DNA from 2 places in the Rhizobium sp. P1_B8 genome. Region 1 is predicted to be linked to the other one. Evidence: predicted binding sites of a transcription regulator. Region 1 holds the regulator's gene; the other holds the start of a gene.
What was found. Region 1 encodes LexA, which represses DNA repair genes until DNA is damaged. Its sites were predicted from a motif close to TGTTCNNNNTGTGTTCNG; they were not measured.

Region 1 (3,412 bases):
GATTGCCGTCTTCTTCGACCGGCCGTCGATCAGCCTGCGCAATGTCGCTCTCTCGGCGCTCGTCATTCTCGCCATTTCACCGTCTGAGGTCTTGGGTCCGAGCTTCCAGATGTCCTTTGCTGCGACATTGGCGTTGGTATCTGGCTACCAGCTGTGGAAGGACCGGCGCGTCCGCGAAAACGCTTTCCTGAAGCTGCCGGTTTTTCGGCCCGTCGTTACGGTTGCGGGTTTCTTCGGCGGCGTCTTCCTGACCTCGCTGATCGGCGGCTTTTCTACCGCGCTGTTTTCGATCGAGCATTTTCATCGCCTGACTGCCTATGGCCTGCCGGCAAACCTCGCGACGATGCCGATCATCTCCTTCATCATCATGCCGGCCGGGTTGCTGGCGATGCTGCTCATGCCTTTCGGTCTGGATGTTTTGCCTTGGAAGGTCGTCGGATTCGGCCTCGATCTGGTGATCTCGATCGCAAAGACGGTGTCCGGCTGGGGTGGCGACATCGGCATCGGCCGCTTGCCCGCTTGGTATTTCGCGATAGCCGTCGCAGGCTTTCTGCTGCTGACGCTGCTCCGCACCCGGCTGCGCCATATCGGCACGTCGATCATCGCGATCTCGACGCTAGTCCTCTTGCTTCTGCCGGTTCCCCGGCCGCCGGATCTGGCGATTTCGGAGGATGGTGGTCTCGTCGCAATCGTCGAGGCGGGGGCCATGGCTTCCAACCGTGAAAGACCGCCGGATTTCATCTTCGACCAGTGGCAGAGAGCGCTGGTCCTGCCGACGCATCACCCGCCGAAGATGCTGGATGGTCCTGTTATTCCGCCGGAGGGAGAAGACCGCCGCGTCAGGCTTTCCCGCGATCAGCAGAACGAAGCAAGGTCGGCGATGCGGGCGGCTGCAGCGGCCGGTGAAGCAAACCGCTTTTCCTGCGTCAAGAAGGCCTGGTGCACATCAAGGCTTGGCAATGGTCACGTGGTTGCTGTCATCGACAATGCCGCCTATCTCGGTCCGGCATGCGACGCGGCCGATATCGTCGTGACGTCGGTCCGCCTGCGCTTCAACAGCTGCCGCTCAGGGGCGACGCTCTTCACCGGCGAAACGTTGCGCAAGACCGGTTCCGTCGAGTTGCGCTTCGCCGACGCCGGCCTGGAGGTCGCAACCGCATTCGATGCATTGTCGCGGCCATGGATGCGGCATCGCGCCTATGACTGGCGCAGCAACAGTTTTGCCGAATCCAGACTGCCTGATGTCAGTGATAGCGGCGAATGAGGCCGACGAGCTTGCCCTGAACCTTGACGCGGTCCGGCCCGAAAATCCGGGTCTCGTAAGCCGGGTTGGCCGCTTCCAGTGCGATCGAGGCGCCCTTGCGGCGGAAGCGTTTGAGTGTCGCTTCTTCGTCGTCGACGAGAGCAACGACGATGTCGCCAGGACTTGCGGTGCTGCCGTTGCGAATGATCACGGTGTCGCCGTCGAAGATGCCGGCGTCGATCATCGAATCGCCCTTGACCTCCAGCGCATAATGTTCACCGGAACCGAGCATGTCGGCCGGAACGACGATGTCGTGGGTGTTGTTCTGGATCGCCGAGATCGGAACACCGGCGGCGATACGGCCCATGACCGGCACGGAGACCGAGTTGCCGTTGTCGGCGACGGGTTTTGTGGGAGCAGGAGTGGCGACCGGCTGCGGCTTGCCAAGGCTGCCCTCGATGACGCTGGGCGAAAAGCCCCGCCGGGGCTGAATGCTGGGGCTGTAGGCCTCCGGAAGCTTGATGACCTCGAGCGCACGGGCGCGGTTCGGTAGGCGGCGAATGAAGCCACGTTCCTCGAGCGCCGTAATCAGCCGGTGAATCCCGGACTTGGAAGCGAGGTCCAGGGCATCCTTCATTTCGTCGAAAGATGGCGGAACGCCGGATTCCTTCATGCGCTCATGAATGAAAAGGAGAAGCTCCTGTTGTTTGCGCGTGAGCATCGACGTTGTGACCTCGTGATTGAAACAAATCCAGAACAGACACTATATGTTCCATATGTGTTCCGCAAGTAGCTAAATTTCCGTAAAACTTGGCGCCAACTCGTTGAGATTTTTATTTTCATTCGCCGGATTGGGACACATGTCTTGCATTGAGGGGCGCGCCATCGCACATCTCTTGCCGTTTCCAGGAGGGATATCATGAACGAGCGTTCCGCCAAGCCGCACCCGCTGGATCATGTGGTGCTGCCCGTCGTCAACATTGATCTGGCGCGCGAGAGGCTTGGCAAGCTCGGCTTCACCGTTGCCGCCGATGCACGCCATCCCTTCGGAACGGAAAACGCCTGCGTCTTTTTTGCCGACAAGACCTATCTGGAGCCGCTCGGGATTGCGAGTGTCGAGGAGAGCGAGGCCTCAGCGCGGCAAGGCAATGTTTTCACCGCCCGCAACCGGGCCTTCCGCTTCCGCTGCGGCGAGGAGGGGCTTTCGGGGCTTGCTTTCGGTAGTAAGGATGCCGGCATCGATCATCAGAACTTCGTCGGCAACGGATCGAGCGCCGGCGAGATGCTGCAGTTCACCCGGCCGATGACGATGCCGGACGGTTCTGAGAGCATCGCCGGCTTCAAGCTGGCTTTTGCCGGCGACCTGCGCGCGCCCGATCTCTTCCTTTTCAGCGTCGAACGCGTCAATCCGCTGCCGGCCGACCGCGGCGCGCTGGAGACGCATGCCAATGGCGTCACCGGCATTGCCGAGATCGCGCTCTGCGCGCCTGATGCCGCCGCTTTCGGGGCCTTCGTCGGCCTTGCCGCGGCGCAGGCGGCAGTCGAGAAAACCGGTTTTGGCGTCAATGTTGCTGCTTCGAACGCGAAAATCAGCCTGATGACGCCGGAAGGGCTAGAAGCCTATTTCGAGATCGCCGGCTCATCCGCCGATCGCGGCCTGCGTGGCCGGGCAATCCTCTTCATTGTCGCCGATCTTGCCGTGACAGAAGCGCATTTGGCTGCTAACGGGGTGACATACACGCGCAAGAACAATCGCATTCTGGTGAAGCCCGCGCCCGGGCAGGGCACGCTCTTCGCCTTCGAGGAGACACGATGAGCACTGAGACGAATTCCGAAGTCAAGATCGGCGAAGGCCAAGGCCAGGTCACCTTTTCCAATACCGGCCGCCTGTCGCTGATTGCCGGTCCCTGCCAGATGGAGAGCCGCGACCACGCCTTCATGGTTGCCGGCACGCTGAAAGAGCTTTGCGCAAAGCTCGGCATCGGCCTCGTTTACAAGAGCTCCTTCGACAAGGCGAACCGCACCTCGCTCTCGGCTGAACGCGGCATCGGGATCGAAAAGGGCATGGAGGTCTTTGCCGACCTCAAGAAGGAATTCGGCTTTCCTGTCCTGACCGACGTTCATACCGCCGAGCAATGCGCGGAGGTGGCAAAGGTCGTCGACGTCCTG
Region 2 (3,412 bases), on a different contig from region 1:
TCTTTCCGTCGATGATAAGCGAACGATCCTCGCCGCCTGGGCCTCCGACTTTTACGCTGTCGATTCGATTCCGCTCTCCGGCAGGTGCCGGGAATGCCAGAGCCGATTTCGATCGATGAGGTACAGTCCGCGCTGAAAGAACTCGATCGGCGATATGGTATCTAACGGACCGCGCGTTCAAGTGGCCTGCTTCGACGATTTGGCGAGCCGCTTGATCGCCTGTTCGAGGGAACGCTGCCCATCGAAATAATCCTGCCAGGCGCTCGCCGCACCGCCCCCGCGGCAGGCTGTTTTGTTTTCGGCGCCTCGTTCCTGCTAAAGATTGAGATCGAATTGCGGCTGCCCCTCGGTGGCGTCGCTGGGCTGATTGTTGGTCAGCGACGAGAGTGTCACCCCCAACAGGCGCACTGACAGCTTGAAGGGATAGACGGTTGCCAGAAGTGCCGATGCCGCGTCGAATAAATCAGCCATGTTTGCGAATGGCACTGTGCCTGTCCGACTGCGCGTCGCCTGGGTGAAGTCCGAATATTTGATTTTTACAGTCACCGTCTTGCCGCTGGTTCCCTGCGCATAGCAGTAGCGCCAGACTTTCTCGGCAAGCGGCTTCAGTTCTGCCTTCGCGCGTTCGAGATTATGGATATCCTCGGCGAATGTGTCTTCCGCGCCGACCGATTTGCGGATGCGGTCGGGTCTGACCTGGCGTTCGTCAATGCCACGGGCGATGCCATAGAAATAGGGACCGGATTTCCCAAAATGCTCCTGCAGGAAGGTGAGCGACTTCGATTTCAGATCGAGCCCGGTTTCGATACCGAATTTACGCATGCGCTCGGCCGTCGCAGGCCCGACACCATGGAATTTCTTGACGGGCAGGGTTTCGACAAAGCCTGGCCCATTCTTCGGCGTGATGACGGCCTGGCCGTTGGGTTTGTTGAGGTCACTGGCCATCTTGGCCAGGAACTTGTTGTAGGAAATGCCGGCCGAAGCGTTGAGCCCGGTGACCTGCTTGATCTTCGCGCGGATCTCCAGGGCAATCTCGGTGGCGATTTCCATGCCTTTCAGGTTTTCCGTCACATCGAGATAGGCCTCGTCGAGCGAGAGTGGCTCGATCAGTGGTGTGTATTCGGCGAAGATTTCGCGGATTTGCTGGGAAACGGCCTTGTAAACGTCGAAGCGCGGCGGCACGAAAATCAGGTCAGGACATTTCCGTTTTGCGGTGACCGATGGCATGGCCGAACGGACACCAAAGGCACGCGCCTCATAGCTTGCGGCGGCCACCACGCCGCGCGCTGCGGATCCGCCGACGGCGAGCGGCTTGCCACGAAGTTCCGGGTTATCGCGCTGCTCGACCGACGCGTAAAAAGCATCCATGTCGACATGGACAATTTTGCGGATCGGCGTTGGCGTCGTATCGTTCATGGCGGATCTTGCAAGAGAGCTACCGGCTCGGTGTCCCTTTTGAGGGCCTTACCCGAAACAAAGAGAGAACATAGCAGCCTTCGCGGCGATATCAACACGCGTTTGCCCGCGACGCAGGGCTGCGGATCGATCACTCCTCTTAAACCCAGCACTTGCTGACAATCTCAAGCAGGCCAAGATCGACAACTCGGTGAGAGACTGGAACCACACAAGCGATCATGCCCCCAGTGTGGATCGATCTGCTTTGGGCCGGTTAGGCTCAGAAAAGGCTCGGCTGCACGACCGGTTCTCCGGCCCTCGTTACGATCGTCGAGCCGTAAGGCTCCCGGGATGTTACGATCAGCGCATCGTCGGGCAGTGGGCTGGCAAGCGCCTTGGCCTCATCCCATGGCGCACGCATCCAGACATCGGTTTCCTTGGTGGTCAGAAGGAGGACCGGTATGGCCTTCTCATGAATTGGCTTCACCACGTTATTCGGATCGGTGGTCAGGAAACCGTAGAGATCATCAGTCGTCAGACCGTCCCTGACCTTTCGGACACTCTGCCACTGCGGCACATGGATGCCGGCAAAGAACATCAGCGACTTCTCCTCGTCGCGTGCAAACCAGGCATTGGGCACGTTGCCGCCTTCCTCCTGGCTGGCCGGATCCGGCTCGGCGAAACTGGTGACCGGGACGAGACATCTGTTTTCGGCCCCGAACCATCGCTTCCAGTGCGGAAAACTGAGCTTGCGCACGTTGGTCGTGCCGCGATCGGCCTCCATTCGGATCAGTTCTTCGAGATCGAATGGCTTGCCCTTGGCCGCAAGTTTCTCGGCCTTCGCTTTGGCGGACTTCTCGAGCGCGAAGCGCGGCGAGGGCAGTCCCCAGCGCGCATGGACCAGTTGCTTCTTTCCCTCAGTAGTATTGCGGATGATAGGCCCCATCTGGTCTGGGTTCATCTGGTAGGCGGGCATCAGATTGATCAGGCTTTCAGCGTCCTGGGCCCATTTTGCGACCCAGTCCCTGTCTTCCATGCGATAAAGATTGCACATCGTGGGCCATCTGCTCCGCTTGAGCTCAGTGGAGGACAATCTAGCGTATGGCGCTGATTTCGCTAGTCGAGCCGGAAGACGTCGGCATTGTCCTGCCGTTCGCGCAAGCCCTTGTAGGATGGATGGCGAAGTTTCCCATCTGATGTCCAGGCGCGAAACTCGATTTCGGCAATCAGCGTCGGTTCGACCCAGACGATATCGGCACTTGCGGAATAGGGCAGGGGCGGCTGCTTTCGCTTCCAGCGCAGCTTGTCCAGCATCTTCCGCAGCCTGATGGCCTCGGCTTCCTTGAAGCCCGTGCCGACGCTTCCGACGTGGACGAGATCGGCTCCGCGATTGGCAGCAAGCACCAACGACCCGAAGCCGGCAGGCGACGCCGACCTCTCATAGCCGACAATGAAGAACGCCTCGCTCTGGACGCATTTGACTTTCACCCAATCCGCGGTCCGGCCGGAACGATAGGGCCGATCGAGGTGCTTGCCGACGATGCCTTCCAGGCCGAGGCGGCAGACATGCTCCAGCAGGACGGCTGGTTCAGTGTCGAATGTTTCCGACAGCCGGATGGCACCGTCTTTGTCACCCTTTGGGCCGTTCAACGAGTCCTCAAGGAGATGTCGGCGCGATCGGTATTCGACACCGCGCAGATCGTGTCCGTCGAAATAGATGAGATCGAAAGCGTAGAAGAAGGCCTCGGAGGCCCGGTTGCCGGCTTGTTTGCCGGATGCGCCGAGCGATTGCTGCAGCAGCCCGAAATCCGGCCGGCCCTCTTCATCAAGGACAACGGCCTCGCCATCGATGATCATCGTCGCCGGTCCGAGCGTTTGGGCGGCCTCTACGATCGCCGGAAACCGGTGCGTCCAGTCATGGCCGCGGCGGGTGAGGATCCTTATCCCTTGAGGCTCGATATGAACTGCGAGGCGATAGCCGTCCCATTTCAGCTCCCAACTCCATTCTTTCCCTTTT

Region 2: the regulator LexA is predicted to act here: its motif matches at 1,470-1,487, upstream of dinB (DNA polymerase IV).

Annotation. Positions count from the first base shown of each region.
Region 1 covers NZ_JBFTZZ010000017.1:240,474-243,885, forward strand. Annotated here, with positions in the region: gene AC1D2N_RS21525 (ComEC/Rec2 family competence protein) at 1-1,264, shown strand, start outside; gene lexA (transcriptional repressor LexA) at 1,245-1,964, opposite strand; gene AC1D2N_RS21535 (VOC family protein) at 2,163-3,059, shown strand; gene kdsA (3-deoxy-8-phosphooctulonate synthase) at 3,056-3,412, shown strand, end outside.
Region 2 covers NZ_JBFTZZ010000044.1:11,656-15,067, reverse strand. Annotated here, with positions in the region: partial or broken gene AC1D2N_RS33425 (hypothetical protein) at 1-165, shown strand, start outside; gene dinB (DNA polymerase IV) at 316-1,416, opposite strand; gene AC1D2N_RS33415 (SOS response-associated peptidase family protein) at 1,676-2,449, opposite strand; gene ligD (non-homologous end-joining DNA ligase) at 2,512-3,412, opposite strand, start outside.